One region of the Xenorhabdus sp. Sc-CR9 genome, then DNA from elsewhere that is predicted to be linked to it. Evidence: predicted binding sites of a transcription regulator. Region 1 holds the regulator's gene; the other holds the start of a gene.

Region 1 (10,667 bases):
ATGAATATTATATCATTTATTATCGGTAATATTTCTTATTCCTGAAGCCATCTTAAACCATTATTCATATAAGAGATATTTTTTGATCTATTTAGAATAAAACTAAAATAAACCAGGTTGTTCCGGAATAATATTCCCATTTTCACCTTTTATTTTTAATATTTTTAGATATCTGTGATGACATAAGCGAAATATCTTTCTTTTTTCACTGTCCGATAATTTCATCCACATAAATCGTTCTTCCCTGCTTCGATAACATCCTCGGCAAAAACCACGGGAATCAGATTCACAAATCCCTCGGCAAGGGTTTTGAATAGCAAAAAGTTCTAATTGTTCAGCCATTTGATCCTCCTGTACCCAGATTCATCAACCTGCTTTTCATGAGGAAACTATCATTTATATCCTTCATCCAGGATAGTTCAAAGCTAAAACAGTAACATACTTAAATCAAGTAAATGGAAGGACAAATTGAATTATTTTACCTATACAAGTTATAGTTTATCCAGACATGTGCGGTCAGTGGGCAAAGTTACACAATAAGGCTATGTTTCATAATAACATTATAAATATCAAGAGGTAATCATGCGTTTACTCCATACTATGATCCGTGTTGGCAACATGCAACGCTCGATTAATTTCTACACTCAGGTAATGGGCATGCGTTTACTTCGCACCAGCGAAAATCCAGAGTATAAGTATTCCCTCGCTTTTGTTGGCTATAGCGATGAAAGTCAAGGCGCAGTCATTGAGCTGACATACAATTGGGGTGTCGAAGACTATGAAATGGGAACCGCGTTTGGGCATATAGCCTTGGGTGTTGATGACGTCGCAGCAACTTGTGAACGCATCAAACTTTCAGGTGGAAATGTAACCCGCGAAGCCGGGCCAGTCAAAGGCGGAACAACTGTCATTGCGTTTGTTGAAGATCCTGATGGCTATAAGATCGAACTCATCGAAAACAAAAGCGCCAGTAATGCACTAGGAAACTAATTACTTAGTATACCTATAGATTTCAAGATAATGCTTGGAAAATGAAAATAAAAGAGAGATTAAAAGGGCATATTTTATTGCCCTTTCTTATCTTCGTCGGGTAAGCACATTATTTCTGCAAGACATCCCAAATTTTGTCATAATATCCGCTATTCCAGAGTTAAAAACAAAATCCTGAAGTTAAGAATTGAAAATCAGATGTCTAATAAAAATGATCAAAACATGCTAAGTGGACGCTTTCGTGGCTACTATCCCGTCGTCATTGATGTCGAAACTGCTGGTTTTAATGCACGAACAGACGCTTTACTTGAAATCGCTGCAATCACGCTAAAAATGGATGAAGATGGTTGGCTAATGCCTGCTGATACTCTGCATTTCCATGTTGACCCTTTTGAAGGGGCTAATCTTGATCCGGCAGCTCTGGCATTCACTGGTATTGATCCCACAAATCCTTTGCGAGGCGCGGTCAGTGAATACACAGCATTACATGCTATTTTCAAAATGCTCCGCAAAGGTATGAAAGATACTAACTGCAATCGTGCAATTATGGTCGCCCATAATGCCAATTTTGATCATGATTTTGTTATGGCAGCAGCAGAACGCTCTGGTTTAAAACGCAATCCTTTCCATCCATTTGCGACTTTTGATACCGCCGCACTTAGTGGACTGGTTCTTGGGCAGACAATCCTTGCCAAAGCTTGCATCACTGCGGAAATACCGTTTGATAGTAATCAAGCCCACAGCGCACTTTATGATACCGACCGGACTGCCCTACTTTTCTGTGAACTGGTTAATCGCTGGAAACGGCTCGGTGGCTGGCCATTAGCTTCCACTGACTCTACTGACGAAGCTCCCTAGAATATAAGCCCCATAGCTTATATAGCTATGGGGCTTAACATTCGCTCATCGTTCTGATGAATGATGATGCTTATTCCTGCTCACGGTATTTATCAGCAGTTTCTTTAATCAGCGTTTGTAATTCACCACGCTGATACATCTCAACAAGAATGTCACAGCCGCCTACCAGCTCACCATCAATCCAAAGCTGAGGAAAAGTCGGCCAATGAGCATATTTAGGTAACTCGGCGCGAATATCCGGATTTTGCAGAATATCCACGTAAGCAAAACGCTCACCACAAGCAGATATAGCCTGAACTGCCTGAGCAGAGAAACCACAGCTTGGTAATTTAGGAGAACCTTTCATATACAACAAAATTGGGTTTTCGCTAATTTGGCGTTTGATTTTTTCAATAATTTCCTGAGTCGTTGTATCAGAAACTGTGTTAGTGTTCATATTAGTAGTCATCATTATTGCTTCCTTAAAACTGCAAGCGCTATTCTCAGTATCAGAAAAGATTGATTCAGAATACCACTTTCTGCTCTGATTTTTCTACCGCGAACTTTTTACGTTAAATTCTTGCCATGATATGAAACAAGTGAGCGTTCGATATTTTCCCCTCACTGGGTGTATTCAGCCCCTATAACAGCTCAATTATACACCAGATCGCTGCTAAGCAGCATCTTTTACTCTGTTCTTTAGCAGAAAAATTGTTAAGATAATTACCAAAATAGCAACATGATAATAAGCTTAAATTTGCTCTGGCCATGATTAGTGTCTTTTAAGTCATGGTTTGTTGAGCCAAAAACCCGATATTAAAAAGGAGCATGCAATGTCTTTTGAATTACCAGCATTACCTTATGCCAAAAATGCCCTGGAACCGCACATTTCCGCAGAAACCCTAGAATACCATTATGGTAAACACCACAACGCTTACGTTGTAAACCTGAATAACTTGGTTAAAGATACCGAATTTTCTGGGAAATCTCTGGAAGAAATCATCAAAACATCTGAAGGTGGTATCTTCAATAATGCAGCGCAAGTCTGGAACCATACTTTCTACTGGCATAGCCTGTCACCAAATGGTGGTGGCGAACCAACTGGAAAAATAGCAGATACCATTAATCATGCCTTCGGTTCTTTTGCTGAATTTAAACAGCAGTTTACTGATGCTGCCCTGAAAAACTTTGGTTCAGGTTGGACATGGTTAGTTAAGAAAACTGACGGAAGCCTGGCTATCGTTAACACTTCTAATGCAGCCACTCCACTGACCGGCGAAGATAAACCAGTTCTGACTGTTGATGTTTGGGAACACGCGTATTACACCGATTACCGTAATGCACGCCCTCAATATTTGGAACATTTCTGGTCTTTGGTCAACTGGAAATTTGTTGAGGAAAACTTGGCTTAATAAGCTCAATTTTCATACCAAATTATAATAACAAGGGCGGGCTTTCTTCCATTCACTGAATAATGAATACCGGAAAACCGGCCCTTCAAGCAAGAGGTGTTACACGTCAATTCTTTTTCTTGATCCTGATTAGATAATACAAAGGCTTCCCCAAAAAACAATCATGATTAATGCACTGCCGGCAACCATTAATCCCAACTTCAGATCTGTACCCATAGAACTTCCTCAATGTACAAAGTAAAACTACCCAACACCATAAATTTTGTATAATCAGTTACCGTATTATCTGAAAAAACATACAACAATCTTGAATCTATACTCTTTATAGCATTGATTATTACTTTCACTTTTGAGTTAGATCAGACAAAATTCAAGGTTCATCGCTAAATTATTGCCAGCCATCACTCTATATATAAATATGTTGGCAAACGCTTAACAAATATCCATATCCAATAGATTTCAAGTTGAAGCATATCGGTAAATAGATGCTATCAACCAAAGCAGCAGCTTGAAAGATAAGGTATATAAATTTAGACCATAAGGTCAGGAGTCCTTTTTATCATGGCAACGATTAAAGATGTGGCCAAACGCGCTGGTGTTTCGACCACTACCGTATCCCATGTTATCAATAAAACCCGTTTCGTCGCCGAAGATACAAAGGCTACCGTTTGGGCTGCTATTAAAGAACTAAATTATTCCCCCAGCGCCGTTGCCCGTAGCTTGAAAGTTAACCACACAAAATCTATCGGATTGTTGGCAACGTCGAGTGAAGCTCCATATTTTGCTGAAATCATAGAATCTGTTGAAAATAGTTGCTATAGAAAAGGCTATACCCTGATTTTATGCAACTCTCATAACAATATTGATAAGCAGAAAGCTTACCTCGCCATGTTGGCACAAAAACGTGTAGATGGCCTGCTGGTAATGTGCTCCGAATACCCTGAGCAGCTTTTGGGCATGCTAGAAGATTACCGTAATATTCCCATGGTCGTCATGGATTGGGGCGAATCTCGGGGAGATTTTACCGATGCAATCATTGATAACGCTTTTCATGGTGGTTACTTGGCAGGCCGTTATTTGATTGAACGTGGTCACAGGGATATTGCGTCTATTCCCGGCTCTCTGGCAAGAAATACTGGCGGCGGACGTCACCAAGGATTTCTCAAGGCACTCAAAGAAGCCAATGTCGCTATTCGGGATGAGTGGATTGTGCAAGGCGACTTTGAGCCTGAATCCGGCTATCAGGCCATGTGTAAGATTCTGAATCAAAAACATCGCCCAACGGCTGTTTTTTGCGGTGGGGATGTTATGGCAATGGGGGCAATCTGTGCCGCTGATGAGCTGGGGCTACGCGTTCCACAAGATATTTCTATCATCGGTTATGACAATATCCGTAATGCCCGTTATTTTACTCCCGCATTGACCACGATTCACCAACCTAAAGAACGTCTGGGACAAATGGCCTTTTCAACGTTATTGGATAGGATAGTCAACAAGCGTGAAGAGGCACAAACGATTGAAGTCCATCCACGCCTCGTTGAAAGACGTTCTGTCGCGGATGGACCTTTCATCGACTATCGTCGTTGATAGTTAGTTTTCTTGCAACCATTCAGCATTAAGTGTTTCACTATCGCCAAGATAATCAAACAACCAACTTAATGCTGGTGAATGGCTTTTTTGCGACCATGCTAAGCAGCATGGACTATCAGGTAATGGTTGTTCGAGTTCGAGCGCTATCAGTTTTTTCTTGCGGATCAACGGTAATGCATGATGCTTGGGCACCATTCCCATACATAGTCCATCCATCAGGCAATTTAGTCCAACATTCCAATCTGGAACCACCAACCGTCGCTGATTATCTAAAGCCCACGTATCACGTTTGGGTAAGCTACGTGAAGTATCTTCTAAACATAGGCTAGGATAAGGTCGCATTTGGTCATCATTTAATTTTCCTGATATACCTGACAACTCATGCTCAGGGCTGGCTACGCATACCCAAGGCATGAATCCCATATCCTTAAAACTATACCGTTCACCAACAGGAGACGCCCGTGTCGCGCCAATAGCGACATCCACCCGCTCATCGACTAGTGCATCCCATACACCATTAAAGACTTCAGGGTAGATGAATAGCTCAATATCAGGAAAATGTCGGTAAAAATCCAAAATTAATTGGTGAGTTCTCTCAGGTTTTACAACTTGATCAACGGCGATACTTAACTGTCCCCGCCAACCATTAGCCACTTGTTGGCACTGATGTCGGGTGTGATTCATTTTTTTGATAACAGAGCGGGCTTCCTTGACAAAAATAGCGCCTGCTTCAGTCAAATCAACATCACGGTGACGGCGCTCAAATAAAGACACAGCCAACCATTCTTCAAGTTGTTTTACTGTATAGCTTATAGCAGAAGGTACTCGATGAAGCTCAGATGCAGCCGCACTGAAACTTCCTGTTCTGGCAACAGTATCAACAACTTCCAGAGAGTATTCAGACCACATATATCTTCCTTTCAATTTTTTTCACAGCATGGTGCAAATATTACCGTTTCACAAGTAAAAATCATGCCATATAGAATAAGTCGGGTATTCTCTTATCAACTACAAATCAAATTATTAACACCATGGAAACAAATAAAAATTCAATTCTATTCATGTTCTATCTCTCCGGGCTGAGTATGCTCGGTTACTTGGCTATCGACATGTATCTGCCTGCTTTTGACACAATGAAAGCAGAACTAGGTACTTCAGCAAATTCTATCAGTGCGAGTCTCAGTATTTTTCTCGCTGGCTTTGCCTTTGCCCAGCTGTTATGGGGGCAATTGTCTGACCGTTTAGGAAGAAAGCCTGTTCTTATTATCGGATTATCTCTATTTTCCATTAGCTGTTTAGGTATGCTCTGGATAACTGATTCCACGCAATTGCTTGTACTGAGATTTATTCAAGCGGTAGGGGTCTGTTCTGCGGCGGTTTCCTGGCAGGCTCTGGTCGTTGACAGATATGATACAGAACAAGCCAAACGCGTTTTTGCCATGATCATGCCTTTAGTTGCGCTTTCCCCTGCCCTTGCACCTTTATTGGGGGCATGGTTATTGACGCATGATGGCTGGAGAATTATTTTCCTTGTATTATTGGCAGTAACGCTCTTGCTGCTGGCTCCAACATTTTTATTAACCAATAAATATGGTAATACCGAAACTAATACCGACGGCAAAACAACGATTTCTTTCTTTAAATTACTAAGCTCCCCTGTTTTTAGTGGGAATGTATTGATTTATGCTTCTTGCAGCGCTGGCTTTTTTGCCTGGTTGACTGGTTCACCAACAATTTTGAATAATATGGGCTATGACCCTACCGATATTGGCCTAAGTTATATTCCGCAAACTTTGGCGTTTATGTTTGGTGGATATGGTTGTCGTATCTTATTGGAAAAAGTAAAAAGCGAAACAGTATTTCCAATTTTGCTGATTGGTTATGCTGTCAGTATGGTTATTATTTATTTGATTTCCATCTCCAATGAGCCTTCATTTATAGCGATTCTTATTCCTTTCTGTGTCATGGCTGCAATGAATGGTGCCTCTTATCCGATTGCAGTGGCAAATACTCTCTCTGTTTACCCTAAGAACAGTGGTAAAGCTGCCGCATTACAAAATGCATTGCAATTAGGGCTTTGTTTTGTCGCAAGTATGATTGTCTCGCTATTTATGAAATATCCTCTTCTATCGACAACAACAGTTATGGTTTCTACTGTTGTTCCCATGGCAGTAGGTTATTGGCTACAAAACAAAATTCCAAAAAACAATTAAACGTGAATCGAACAATTTCCGAACACAATAATAAATAAGAACATTATCATCTAAAGGTTACATCATAATGTAGCCTTAGATGATTGTTAAAATACTATTTCACTCATATACTCATACCACTTCACTATTCTAAAAAATTCGGAGTTCGAGGTTTTTCAGAACACAGAAGTTCTCTTTAATTTCAGGATGAATAAGCAATTTGTGCTTTCTTGATGATTTTCATATTTTTTCTAAATAATTCTTCTTGGTTTTAACATAATAAGAAACAACTATAAATAGGCTTTCATAATAGTGTTACACTCAAATTACAAGATTCCTTACCCTCGTTGTACGACGAGTCAGGAAGTGAACCACTATTTTGGAATGCTATTTATATAAAGTGATACCTAAAAATTCCATCACACAAATGTTGGAGAGCATATGAGTTCATCTTTCATTGAAGGTAAAAATACAATAATTGATTCCTGGCATAGGATCACCCGTGAATTGCTCCATGAAGCTGATATTGAAATCAACGGCAAACGACCTTTCGATATACATATAAAAAATCCAAACTTCTATAAACGAGTACTGAAAGAAGGTTCTCTGGGATTGGGTGAAAGTTATATGGATGGCTGGTGGGAATGTGATCGCCTTGATATTTTCTTTCATAAAATATTGCGGGCTGGTTTAGAACATCGCATACCAAAACGTATTAAAGATATTTTCCAGATAATTACCGCTCGGATATTTAATTTACAATCGCCCAAAAGGGCTTGGATTGTAGGTCAAGAACATTATGATTTAGGCAACGACCTTTTTACCCGAATGCTTGATCCTTATATGCAATATTCTTGTGGTTACTGGAAAGATGCCAATACTCTGGAAGAAGCTCAATCCCACAAGCTCCGTCTAATTTGTGAAAAACTACAACTATCCCCGGGGATGACATTATTAGATATTGGTTGTGGATGGGGTGGATTATCGGCTTATGCTGCAAAAAACTACGGTGTATCTGTTACTGGAGTCACAATCTCAGCTGAACAACAGAAATATGCGCAAGAACGCTGTAAGGATCTAAATGTAAAAATTATCCTTGAAGACTATCGAAATCTAAATCTTCAATTTGATCGCATTGTTTCCGTTGGTATGTTTGAGCACGTTGGCCCTAAAAATTATGCCACTTATTTTGATATTGTGAAAAAAAATCTAAAATCTGATGGCCTATTTCTTCTCCATACTATCGGATCTAATCGTGATAAATCGGGTGCCGATGCGTGGATCACTAAATATATTTTTCCAAATGGCTGCTTACCATCGATTCCAAGAATTGCCAAAGCCATTAATGGGGAATTTGTCATGGAAGATTGGCACAATTTTGGTGCCGATTACGATCGGACACTTATGGCATGGTATGAACACTTTATTTCAAGCTGGCCTGAAATAGAACATAACTACAGCCCGCGCTTCAAACGGATGTTCAGCTATTATTTAAATGCTTGCGCTGGTGCATTTCGAGCCAGAGATATTCAACTATGGCAGATTGTATTCAGCCCACAAGGCTTTGAAAAAGGACTGAGAGTACCCAGATAAAGCATATTCCACCGATAACATTCCAAAAGCTACAGAAACCGCATTTCTGTAGCTTTCATATTTGGTTGAATTTGTTTTAATACCGTCGTCAAAAAGCCTATATCACAACTCAATAATATTTTTTTATTGTTCTTCGATTTGAGACAATAACCTTTCCTGTTCTTTTTGTGCCATGACTCGCTCAACAGTGTCAACAACCGCCTGAGTCTGTGGATCAATCTCGATATTGACCTTTTGCCCAAGACGCCTCTTGCCGAGAGTAGTACGTTCTAATGTTTCCGGTATCAAGTGGACACAAAAACGATTATTCACTACATCTCCGATCGTCAGACTGATGCCGTCAATGCCAATAAACCCTTTATGCAAGATATACTTCATCAATTGCTTATCGTGAATTCGAAACCAGATTTCATGATTATTTTCAGAAGTGAAAATCTTGGCAATTTCAGCAGTCGTAATAATATGACCGGACATAAGATGCCCGCCAATTTCGTCACCAAACTTAGCCGCCCTTTCCAGATTAACCAAGTCACCTGCCTTAAGTTCGCCAAGATTAGTCAAGCGAAGTGTTTCTTTCATCAAGTCAAAGCTAATTAAATCGCCATCAATCTTCGTTACAGTCAAACAACAACCATTGTGGGAAACAGAGGCCCCCGCCTCAATTCCGGGTAATAATTCAGCCGGAAATTTAACAACATGGGTCCTGAAGTGCATTTTTTCATCAACAGCCACTATCGGCGCTTTTCCCTGAACAATACCTGTAAACATGGGAACCTCTTTAATAATTTTACCTAGCAAGTTAGTTTAACCCACTCATTGCTTTTAAACACTATGCAGGGTGTACGTAAATGTGGATACGATTCAATGAATAGTCTCAATTATTAAGTATAAACCCCGTATAATAATTGGATTAATAAAATGAGTCCTATACAATTAGTTGCTTATAAGCGATATATTTTCCGCTAACATCGTTTGCTCGCAGAAATATTCCTTGTTTTTTCAGTCAATTTTCAATCAAAAAGGTGTAGTACGTGCAGAAATATTTAAATGAAGCGCGTAGTTTGCTCGCTCTGGGAATCCCCGTCATCATCGCACAGTTTTCACAAACTGCGATGGGTTTCGTCGATACAGTTATGGCCGGTAAAGCCGGTGCTATTGAGATGTCAGCGGTTGCTGTAGGTACGTCTATCTGGCTACCCACTATTCTATTTGGTCAGGGAGTATTGCTTGCCTTAACGCCAATCGTGGCACACATGAATGGCTCCGGCCAGAGAAAAAGTGTCGCAAGTCAGATCCAACAAGGGTTTTGGCTGGCTACCTTCCTTTCTATTTTTGTCATCGTGATATTGTATAACAGCCGCTTTATTATAGAGGCACAACATAATATCGATCCTGTTATGGCCCAAAAAGCTACGGATTTTATCCACGCGATTATGTGGGGGGCTCCTGGCTATTTGTTCTATCAGGTTCTGCGAGGTCAATGCGAAGGGTTGTCGAAAACCAAACCAGCAATGATAATCGGTATTCTCGGGTTACTGGTTAATATCCCTGTCAACTATATTTTCATTTACGGCAAATTTGGTGCTCCAGAATTGGGCGGTGTTGGCTGTGGTGTTGCAACAGCAACCGTTTACTGGGTTATGTTCCTTCTGCTACTTGCATATGTTAAACATTCTCCTACCCAAAAGGACATCCAGACATTTAGCAATTTTGCAGCCCCTAAGTGGTATACCCAAAAGAGAATTATCCTGCTTGGCTTACCTATCGCCCTGGCAATGTTCTTTGAAGTTACACTTTTTGCGGTTGTCTCATTGCTGGTTTCTCCGCTTGGCGTTGTTTCCGTGGCGGGTCATCAGATATCACTCAATTTCAGCTCATTGATGTTTATGTTCCCTTTGTCATTGGGGATCGCGGCAACTATCCGTGTCGGCTATAACCTTGGTAAACAATCAATCGAAGGTGCTAAGATATCTGCATATACCAGTCTTATTGTTGGCTTGATCATTGCCTGTGTGACCGCCACTTTCAGCGTGCTGTTCCGCGAATATATCGC
Region 2 (10,667 bases), on a different contig from region 1:
CAGGATTCTCTTTTATTGCCAAAAACCGGCCTTTATTGTTTGGCATTACGGCGATGGTACTGGGTCATGCAATTATGATGATAGTCATGTCACCTGCCTCAATTGCCTCGGTAGGCTATGGTATGGACGATTCAGAAACAGGTATGCTAGTTGGTGTCCATCTTGTCGCTATGTTCGCGCCCGGTGTCATCACCGGTATGCTTATATCAAAAATGGGAGCGAATAATATTATTCTCTTGGGAGCTTTTTTGAATCTTGTCGGTTTTCTGATTGGGCTGACCAATGAAACAAAAATAGTTATTCTCGGAGCGCCGTTGATCTTTGCTGGCATAGGGTGGAACTTCATGTTCTTGGGCGGAACTCATCTTATCAACAGCATGTCTGATGGTATCAATAAAGTTCGTGTTCAAGGGGCAAGTGAAACGCTTTTGGCTGCTGCATCAATGGTGTTTGCGCTTGCATCTGGGGGAATTTACGAATCACTGGGTTGGAAAGGGTTAGTTTTTGTTGTAACAGTGATGACGTTGCTGACTATTGCATTACTTTTTATTCGGATACTTTTAACATCGAAATTTGCCGGTAAACCGGATTGACTTTTTCTCTTGAAGCCCCACTGTTGTGAGGCTTTCCACTTTTATTTTTACTCTCACTTTCATTTTCTACTTCCACTTTCATTTTCAGGGAGTGAAGTCTCACTCACAAGAACGCACTGAACTCTTCTGCGGCAGGCATTTTTATGGGATGTTTGAAGCTCGGTGATTTTATTTCTTGATGCGAAAGTTGGATAGACTGCTCATGCTAAATACACTTAAATCTGTTACCAACAAACTAAACAAATAAATAGCATGAGCAAGTATAAAATGAACTTATTTACCCAATCGATTTTCCCAGCGATTGACGGATATAAGAACCCGCACCCAATAATCCCGGTTTATCATGGGTAATCAGATAGACAGGAATATCTTGTAAATAATTTGTAAATCGGCCTTTGCTCTCAAATCCCTTGCGAAACCCCGATTTTTGGAAGAAATCAAGGAAACGCGGGACAATTCCACCTGCAATGTAGACACCACCAAATGCACCCATATTCAGTGCTAAATTCCCGCCAAAACGCCCTAATGCGGCACAGAAAATTTCCAGTGTACGTTTGCAGATAGGACAGTTGCCACTCAGCGCACGATCTGAAATATCACGAGGGGTAATTTCTTCTACTGGCTGACCGTTCAGTTTCATCAGAGAACGATAGATATTGACTAATCCAGGCCCTGAAAGGACACGCTCTGCTGAGACATGACCATATTCTTCCCGCAATACATTCAGCATATGATCTTCGTCCACACTATCGGGCGCAAAATCGACATGACCACCTTCACCGGGCAGGCTCATCCACTGGTTTCCCGTATGAACAAGATGTGCGACTCCCAACCCTGTACCCGCACCATAAACTGCGATTGGTCGCTTGGACTGAGGTTGTTTTCCGCCAATCTTTATCATGTCATCTGCACCCAGAACCGGAATTGCAAGGGAGACAGCGGTAAAATCATTAATGACCTCAAAACGTTCCCATCCCAGAGATGTTTTCATTTGGCTGACCGAAAAACGCCAACTGTGATTGGTCATGCTGATAACATCCTCTGTCACCGGACAAGCAATTGCGATGCAGCCATATTTGACGGCACAGTTTTGCTGTTTCAGATACTGGCGGATAACAATTTCAAGCGATGCATAATGCGCACAGGGATAGAATTCGACTGCGCTCAGTTGCCCAGTATCTACATCACATAATGCCAGCCGTGCATTTGTACCGCCGATATCGCCTACCAGAGCATAAGTTGTCATGTTTTATCTCCTTAAGTCTTATAGAAATGGTCTATATCCTAATGAACCAGTCAAAAGCCGAATTGAGGGGATTTTACACAAGGTCAGGCGTAAAGGCGTATAAAATGTATTATTAGTCTGGTAAAAGCCATTATTTAGCCTGAATTGCTCTTTTTTCAATGGGCTGGCAGCCCATGATTCACTATTATGCTCAACAATCAACCCGCGAGTCGGTGTCAGGTTAACGGTTTAATTCAAACCAAGCCCGCGTAGTCCGATAGGGTTTAACTCAGCAGGATTAAAGCGGTTTTTCCAGTTCTTTTCATAATCTTCGTGAGGAAAATCAGCCGGAGATGTGCCATTTTTAAGCGATATGGCTACCTTATGCGCATAAGCCAGATTCCTTTCACACAGAGGAGCGGCGGGAATATACATCACATTCCCCCAGCCTTGCTGATTTACCACTGGTGCAACGGAATGGATAAGATCACAGTGCCACCAGACAGAATCACCGGCTTGCAGAGATGGAATGCTGTATAGCCCGCGGACGAGGTGGGGGTGCCATTTTTCGGAAGCTGGCAGGGCTTTACCGGAGGCAACACCGCAAAGCTCGTCATCAGGCACATCATTTAGCAAAGGACGTAACAATAAATAGGCCATCGCTTCTGGTACAGGAACAACATGCAAAAGCCCCTGATTGAGAGCCATATCCGATAGTGCCGTCCAGCCCTGAAAAGTGCGAAAAATTGAACATCGGGTTACGTTATCCAGTTCGTATTCATTCATTTCTGGGCGGTATGCTGCATCCCAAGGATCGTATTTTGTGAATTGGTTATTGAAAATATGCCTGAACACTTTTTGATAAGCAGGATGTAGCCAACGTTCCAAAGCCCCGGAATCAGTATGTGCACCAAGCCCTTTGGATGTAGTTCCCGGTGGTCGACGGCGAATGCGATCAGGGTAAATCATGCTGATATCTGGTTCAAACCAGCGCACGCCATTCGATTCAAATTTCCACAGACGATTGAGAAAAGATTGTACTTGCGCAATTTCTTCACTTTGCCGGGCCTGCATCTGTGCCTGAGACCAATAAATGGGATAAATTTCCGGACGGGATGCTTCAAGGCTGCTGAAGTAGTTATCACCTGTGCCATGATAAACACCATCAAAATTATTTATCTCAAGGTACTCAAGCATGGATTTATCCCATGCAAGTGCGGTCTGACGGGGGAAATTCTGTCTGACAACCAAACATCCACGACGTTTAATTTTTTGTATGGTCTCTGCCGTAATTCGATTTTCTATTAAGTCCTGCCAGTCAATCTCTGGCCAAGCACTACCGATATTTTTTTCATCTTCCTGAGCGGCAGCCAGCGCTTGGTCTATTTTGTCACAAACCTGTTTGAACAAACCTTCGACATCACCAATTTGTTTGCGCATGGTTTGTTTCATCTGACGAATATTCTGGTGGTAGTTATCAGGGAAGAGAGAAGAGATAAAAGATGTGTCCATAGCAGATCCTATTATGTTCATCATGACTGATGTGTTTTGGGATGTAGTAGACTCAAACTGTGGTTACAACTTCTTTTTGTTTTGATACTGAAATCAAATAATATCTTGACTATTATAAGTTATCAGCCCCATTTCATCTGCCAGCAGATCTATAGCTTTTATCACTTGGTTAGATGACCAGAGTGGCTGTGATTCAACGGATACTGTCAGCTCGTTTTCTTTAAGCCGATCGCCGAATAGCATTATCGCCTTATCACCATGTTGTTTTGATGCCCAAATTATTGCCTGAGCCGTGGGATTATCTTGGTAGATCCGGCCCGCGATTTCTTGAGTGTGGGTATAATTTTCAGCTTCGGAAAATAAAATATCTTTTGGCTCGTAGCCCCACTTCCGCAATACTCTTACATTGATATCTACAATGATGAGATCGACATCAGGCATTAGTTGGCTGTAGACAAGCGTATCCAACTTACCCAGATCAAAAGGCAGATTATTGCATCCTGCCGGCACGTCATGATAGATGGTTTCCATCACAGCAACGGCAATATTCTCACCACCATAGATAGTAGGAATAGATTCACCTTGCGCATTTTGGCAGGGGCTGAATCTGGCGTTTCCTTTTCCTGGGTTAAACTCAGTGCCTTTGTATGTCTGATGATGAATACGTTCAATCGGACACCGGGCTTTCCAGATTCCCGTTTTGATAGTTCTTTGATTCAGGGAACTAACCGTGCAATGGCCCATCAGCTTCCTGCCTTGCCGCATTTAATACATCATTCGGGCGGTTTGCCAAAACGTCTTTTGGCTTTTCTTTTCCTAACCACGAATTAGGAGTACTAAACCAAATTGCCATGCCCCAAGATGTTTTTTTTCCATCAAAAACTTCAATGATATTTTTGATGATGGGGATCGGTAGCCCTCCTTCATCCAGTGCATATTGCGGGTATAAATCCTTTCCCTTGACTGAAACCGCGAAGATTTTTTTAGTTTTTTTCCAGCGGTTGGGAGTTGCACTGGGGTTGAGCAGAGAAAAACCCGCAGATTGACTGAGTTCATAGGCTGGAAGCCATTTTGACTCTTCAAGAATTGAATTTTTCAGTGCTTCAATCCGATCTTTTCGGTTTGATGTTCTCCAGGAGTCTTTTGAATTTTCCCCACTAAGATCATCTGAATGAACATAAAATTCGGACTTGATCATCCGAGAAGGCGATTTGTCAGGGAAAGATCTGCGTTTTATGGAAGTAGCGGTATTTAACGCACTTAGCAGGGCAATACGTAGATCCCTGACATCAAGTTCTCCGGCGGTTTCTTCCGGTAATTCAACAATTAAAAAACGATCTGCTTCGTTAGGCGGTATTTCTGTGACATGAATATGCTCAATGTGTTCTTGCTGATACGAAAGAACATCAAGAAGGGAAACGTAACCTAAGCTGAGCGTTTTCTCCTTTGCTCTGCTTTTTCTTGCTACCTTGGCATTCACTCTAGACCCCTTATTGGTATTTGCATATAACGTATACCCGTCATCTTTTCTATCGTCGGTTATTTTTAATTTAAATCAATAAATTAGCTGCATAATTAGCTTGGTTATGCGCTTGGGGCTTGTTCCCCGTGTTGACACTTGAAATCGATGGGGTATAGAGATTGTTGATATGGTTTATATCAATTATATCGCAGATTCGCACAAAATATAAACAATTGCAATGTTTCCGACAAAAAGCGGTAAATTGAAAGACGAAGGGTATAAAAGATTATGAAAATTTATATTTACTGTGGATATAAATTGGAGTATTAGAAAATAAAATTCTTCCAGAAAGGATGATGTTTTTTGATTTTTTGTGACACTATATTTTTTTATTTAAAGGTGAAGAAAGAATTTTAATAGACGCAGTCTGCTTAAGAAGATTATTGCCCTTTATGAGATAACGTTGGTGTTATTGCTTTCAACAAAATCAAAACCTGCTTTGTTGGATAGTGGAATAGGAAAATCTTCAGCTTTTTGTGATTACCGCTTGATTCTCCTCCCCGATTCACTGGATAATCATCCGCCTCAAATTTCCTCACTATTTTTTTACCTGAAAAGCCAAACGATTGCGCAAGTGAATGCCTAAACCAACGAGTACAGCACTTATCTTTATTATTTAGTGACGTAATCGTTTTCGTTGGATGAGTACGGGGAAGATAGTGATACATTTTCAATGCAAAATATTCAACAGAAAGCAGGGGAAACACATGTCTGGTATGCAGGTACCAACTCAATGCAAGCTCGATAAGTATTTTAAGATTACTGAACGTGGATCGACTGTGCGTCAGGAAATTCTTGCTGGGTTGACGACATTTTTGGCGATGGTTTATTCCGTTATTGTGGTGCCGGGCATGCTTGGACAAGCCGGATTCCCTCATGCTGCCGTATTTATTTCTGTCTGTCTGGTAACCGGTGTTGGCTCATTATTGATGGGATTGTGGGTTAATCTGCCAATGGCAATTGGTTGTGCGCTTTCATTGTGTACATTTACTGCGTTCAGTTTGGTTTTAGGACAACAGGTAAGTATTCCTGTGGCGCTTGGCGCAGTCTTCTTAATGGGATGCCTGTTTACACTGATTTCGGTGACGGGTGTAAGAGCGTGGATTTTACGTAATATCCCCATGGATATTGCACATGGAACAGGGATTGGTATCGGATTATTTCTACTGCTGATTGCAGCCAATGGTGTTGGGTTGGTGATTAAGAATCCCCATGAAGGTTTGCCTGTTGCGTTCGGTTCATTGACGACTTTTCCCGTGATTATGACGCTCTTGGGGTTAGCAGCAACGATTGGATTGGAACGGAGAAAAGTACCGGGCGGTATTGTATTGGTGATTATCACGATTTCAATTATTGGTTTGATTTTTGACCCGACCGTAAAATATCAAGGATTTTTTAAAGTTCCGACTTTAGGGGAAGACGGTTTGTCCCTGATGTTCAGTATGGATATTATCGGCGCGTTACAGCCTGCTGTGTTACCGAGCCTTCTGGCGTTGGTAATGACGGCGATATTTGATGCCACAGGAACCATTCAGGCAGTAGCCAGTCAGGCGAACTTGTTGGATAAGAGAGGCCAGATTATTAGTGGTGGTAAAGCTCTGACCGCTGATTCTGCCTGTAGTATTTTCGCGGGAGCTATAGGCTCTTCTCCGGCTGGGGTTTACATTGAATCTGCCGCTGGAACGGCTGTTGGCGGTAGAACGGGTTTAACTGCTTCTGTCGTTGGTATTTTATTTCTATTGATTTTATTCCTGTCACCATTATCGTATTTAGTTCCTGCATATGCCACGGCTCCTGCTTTGATGTATGTCGGGTTATTGATGTTGAGTAATGTACGGAAACTGGACTTCAATGATTTTGTCAGTGCGATGTCCGGCTTGCTGTGTGCAGTGTTTATTGTACTGACTTGCAACATTGTGACAGGCATTATGTTGGGCTTCAGTACGTTGGTTGCCGGGCGTATTTTCTCAGGTGAATGGCGTAAGCTGAATATTGGAACTGTGATTCTTGCTATTGCGCTGGTTGTTTTTTATGCGGCTGACTGGGCTATTTAGTTAAAAAATTGTGCGCAAACAGTCAACGTTTGCGCATTATCCTCACGATAAACATGCCTTCTATTTTTCAATTTGCTGATTTATGTGTTGCAACTTGAAGTTTATTGGATATACCCATCAAAATTTCCTAATTTTTCAACATGACCCCGCCGATAAGTATAAAATAGACAAATGATTCACTGGTCATTGATTCATAATGTGATTGTTTTTTGATTTTCTTTAATAACTGCAATGATTATGGTTAATAGCGCTATTATTAGGGGGAAAAAAAAGTCACAATCTCTTCACTGACGGATTTTTGGCAATTTGTAAGGGTAACATGGAAATATTCTTTACTATCTTGATCTTGATTTTGGTGGTGTCAGTTTCTGGTGTTCTTACTAAAATGATTCCGTTCCGTGTCCCCTTGCCGATAGTGCAAATAGCAATGGGGGCGCTGCTGGCTTGGCCTCATTTTGGTTTACACGTTACTTTCGATCCTGAATTATTCCTCGTTTTACTTATCCCTCCTTTGTTGTTTGTTGATGGCTGGAAAACTCCAACCAGAGAATTCTTTCAGCATGGGCGTGAAATCTTCATTTTAGTTTTAGTACTGGTATTGGTGACGGTTGTTGGCATTGGCTATTTGATTCATATGTTGCTGCCGAGTATCTCACTTATTGCTGCTTTTGCACTGGCGGCAGTCTTATCACCAACTGATGCGGTGGCACTGTCATCAATTGTTGGAAGAGGAAGCATCCCCAAAAATATGATGAGTGTACTGGAAGGAGAAGCATTGATGAATGATGCTTCTGGCCTGGTAGCTCTTAAATTTGCGGTGGCGATTGCCATGGGAACGATGGCCTTTACCGTCACTGGCGCAACATTGGAGTTTTTCAAAGTTGCGATTGGTGGGTTGCTTTCTGGTATTGGTGTTACATTGGTGTACAGTAAATCACTGAGATTGATGAGCCGCTGGAGTGGAGATGATCCGGCAACGCAAATCATGTTCATGATGTTGTTGCCATTTGCCTCTTATATGATTGCTGAGCATATCGGTTTTTCAGGTATTCTGGCTGCGGTTGCTGCTGGTATGACAATCAGTAAAGCGGGCGTGATCCGCAATGCGCCATTGGATATGCGTTTACGTGCCGATAACGTATGGGGGATGCTGGCTTTCGTCTTTAACGGCCTTGTATTCGTCATGTTGGGGTTACAGTTACCAGACATTTGGGAAACTTCTGTGGCTCAGGCTGATCTTGATCCGAATGTTGAAACCTGGATGCTATTCTCCGCTGTGGGCATCATTTATGGTGCGCTGGTATTACTTCGATTTGGCTGGTTATGGCTGATGAAAAATACCAGCAAAGTGTTTATGAAAAAGAAACCACTGGAATTTGCTTCTTACACTATCCGTGAATTGTGGTTAGCTTCATTTGCTGGTGTTCGTGGAGCAATTACGCTGGCAGGTGCGCTATCTGTTCCTTTGTTCTTGCCAGATGGTGATCCGTTCCCGGCACGTTATCAGTTGATTTTCATTTCCGCCGGTGTGATTTTGCTTTCCCTGTTTGTGGGCGTTATCGCATTACCTTTGCTGCTGCGTGGTATGAAAGTCGGCGATAAGATGGCTGATCTCAATGAAATCAGAATGGCAAAAGCCGCAATGGCTAAAGTTGCGATTGTCAGTATGAATAAAATGGAAGAGCGTTTGTCTGTCAACACGGAAGAAAAACTGGATGCGGAGGTTATTAGCGAGGTTGCTTCCCGTGTTACCGGTTATTTGCGGCGTCGCACAGCCGGCACGGATGAAGCCGAGCATAATCTGATGGTTGAGGAGTTGGAACAACGCTTCCGCTTAACAGCATTAAGGGCTGAACGCGGTGAACTGTATCATCTGCGTGCAACTCGTAAAGTTAGTAATGAGACACTACAAACGCTGCTGCATGATCTTGATTTGCTGGAAGCGCTTTTAGTGGGAAAAGAACAATAAAAGTAGGTAAAAATCAATAAATCATGTGGCTGTTAACGATCACAACATTTTTATGGGCCGCTTCATTTAGCCTGATCGGGGTTTATCTTTCTGGTCAGGTTGATAGCTGGTTTTCTGTGCTTGTCAGGGTAGTCCTGGCTGCAATGGTATTCTTGCCATTTTTGCGTTGGCGTGGGTTATCGTTGAAAGTCATTACGCTATATATGGCAATCGGCGCTTGTCAGCTTGGCGTGATGTATTTGTTTGTATTTCATGCCTATCACTATTTAACTGTGGCAGAATTTTTGCTGTTTACCATCATGACACCGCTCTATGTCACACTGATTTATGATTTGATGGGGCGTAATCGGCTGCGTTGGGGCTATGCTCTGAGTTCTTTGCTGGCTGTGGCGGGAGCCGCAATTATTCGATATGACCGACTAAGCGAATCCTTCTGGATTGGTTTGATATTGGTACAATTGGCAAATATTTTCTTTGCCATTGGTCAGGTTGGTTATAAGCGTTTGATGGAAGTTCATCCGATCCCGCAGCGAATCGCTTTCTCATGGTTCTATCTGGGAGCGTGTGTTGTCGCTATCATTGGTTGGTTGTTGTTTGGCGATCCGCAAAAACTACCGACAACACAGTTACAATGGGGCGTCCTGATTTGGTTAGGCGTTGGTGCATCTGGTATTGGCTACTTTATGTGGAACTATGGTGCGACCCAAGTAGATGCCGGAACACTGGCTATTATGAATAATATGCTGGTTCCGGCAGGGTTGTTGGTTAATTTCGCAATTTGGCAGCAGCACCCTGATTGGCTGAGCTTTAGCATTGGAGGCAGCCTGATTGTTGCCTCACTTTGGGTGCATCATCGCTGGATACTGAAACCTGTTTCACAAATGGCAGATTGCCCACCGCGTGCTGGCGCGCAGAACGAATAAATGTATCAATGGCAGGTTGGCGTTGTTCTCCTTCGCGGTTGGCAGCGTACAATCTGCTCCATAATCCTTCTCCCAGTGTTTGGGTTACAACTAACCCTTGCCTTTCGAATGTTTCTACTACCCAGTGTGGTAATGCAGCAATACCCAGACGAGCTGCCACCATTTGGATCAACAATAAGGTATTATCGACAGTTTTCAATGTCGGCGTCACCCCTGCGGGTTGGAGAAAACGCCGCCAGATGTCAAACCGTTGCCGTTGGACGGGATAGATCAGCAAAGTTTCAGAAGCAAGATCCTGTGGGTGAATATCGCGTTTATTTGCCAATGGATGATCCGGTGCAACCACTAGTTTCACTTCATAGTCAAACAGTGGTGTATAGTGCAGATTGCTGTCTGCAATAATGTCTGATGTCAGGACAATATCCAGTTCCCGTTGCTGTAGTGCTGGCTGAGGATCAAATGTTACACCGGATTTAAAATCTACATTAACCTGCGGCCAACTTTCACGAAAATGCTTAAGTGCAGGCGTTAGCCATTGAATACAGCTATGACATTCAATAGCGATGCGTAGGTTAGTCTTTTCTGGCTCATAGCACTCACGCAGGGAAGCAGTGACCAAAGGCAATACTTGATTCGCAAGCCTTAATAACACTTCACCCTGAGGTGTTAGCTGAAGAGGTTGGCTTTTACGAATGAACAGCTTGAATCCCAAACGGTGTTCTAACTCACTGAATTGGTGAGAAAGAGCGGATTGAGTTTGATGCAGGTAATTCGCAGCAGCGGCCAATGACCCACAATGATTCAATGCCTGTAACGTTTTTAAATGTTTTATTTCGATCATGAAAAACCTTCAAGTTAATGATGAATAA

What was found. The regulator PurR, encoded in region 1, represses purine synthesis genes. The targets are predictions, from matches to a motif close to CANGCAAACGTTTGCNTG.
Region 2: a site for PurR is predicted at 5,474-5,491, ahead of AACQ81_RS17215 (NCS2 family permease). Genes of this name have one in related genera too.

Annotation. Positions count from the first base shown of each region.
Region 1 covers NZ_CAWQTY010000119.1:41,877-52,543, reverse strand. The annotation lists gene AACQ81_RS06090 (DUF1289 domain-containing protein) at 103-342, opposite strand; gene gloA (lactoylglutathione lyase) at 583-990, shown strand; gene rnt (ribonuclease T) at 1,189-1,848, shown strand; gene AACQ81_RS06075 (Grx4 family monothiol glutaredoxin) at 1,919-2,299, opposite strand; gene sodB (superoxide dismutase [Fe]) at 2,661-3,239, shown strand; gene purR (HTH-type transcriptional repressor PurR) at 3,801-4,826, shown strand; gene punR (DNA-binding transcriptional activator PunR) at 4,830-5,738, opposite strand; gene punC (purine nucleoside transporter PunC) at 5,861-7,042, shown strand; gene cfa (cyclopropane fatty acyl phospholipid synthase) at 7,463-8,614, shown strand; gene AACQ81_RS06045 (riboflavin synthase subunit alpha) at 8,738-9,382, opposite strand; gene AACQ81_RS06040 (MATE family efflux transporter) at 9,646-10,667, shown strand, end outside.
Region 2 covers NZ_CAWQTY010000216.1:2,944-13,610, reverse strand. The annotation lists gene AACQ81_RS17240 (MFS transporter) at 1-593, shown strand, start outside; gene glk (glucokinase) at 871-1,839, opposite strand; gene AACQ81_RS17230 (DUF1479 domain-containing protein) at 2,068-3,330, opposite strand; gene AACQ81_RS17225 (RES family NAD+ phosphorylase) at 3,424-4,074, opposite strand; gene AACQ81_RS17220 (hypothetical protein) at 4,055-4,810, opposite strand; gene AACQ81_RS17215 (NCS2 family permease) at 5,560-6,906, shown strand; gene AACQ81_RS17210 (Na+/H+ antiporter) at 7,226-8,875, shown strand; gene AACQ81_RS17205 (carboxylate/amino acid/amine transporter) at 8,899-9,798, shown strand; gene metR (HTH-type transcriptional regulator MetR) at 9,683-10,639, opposite strand.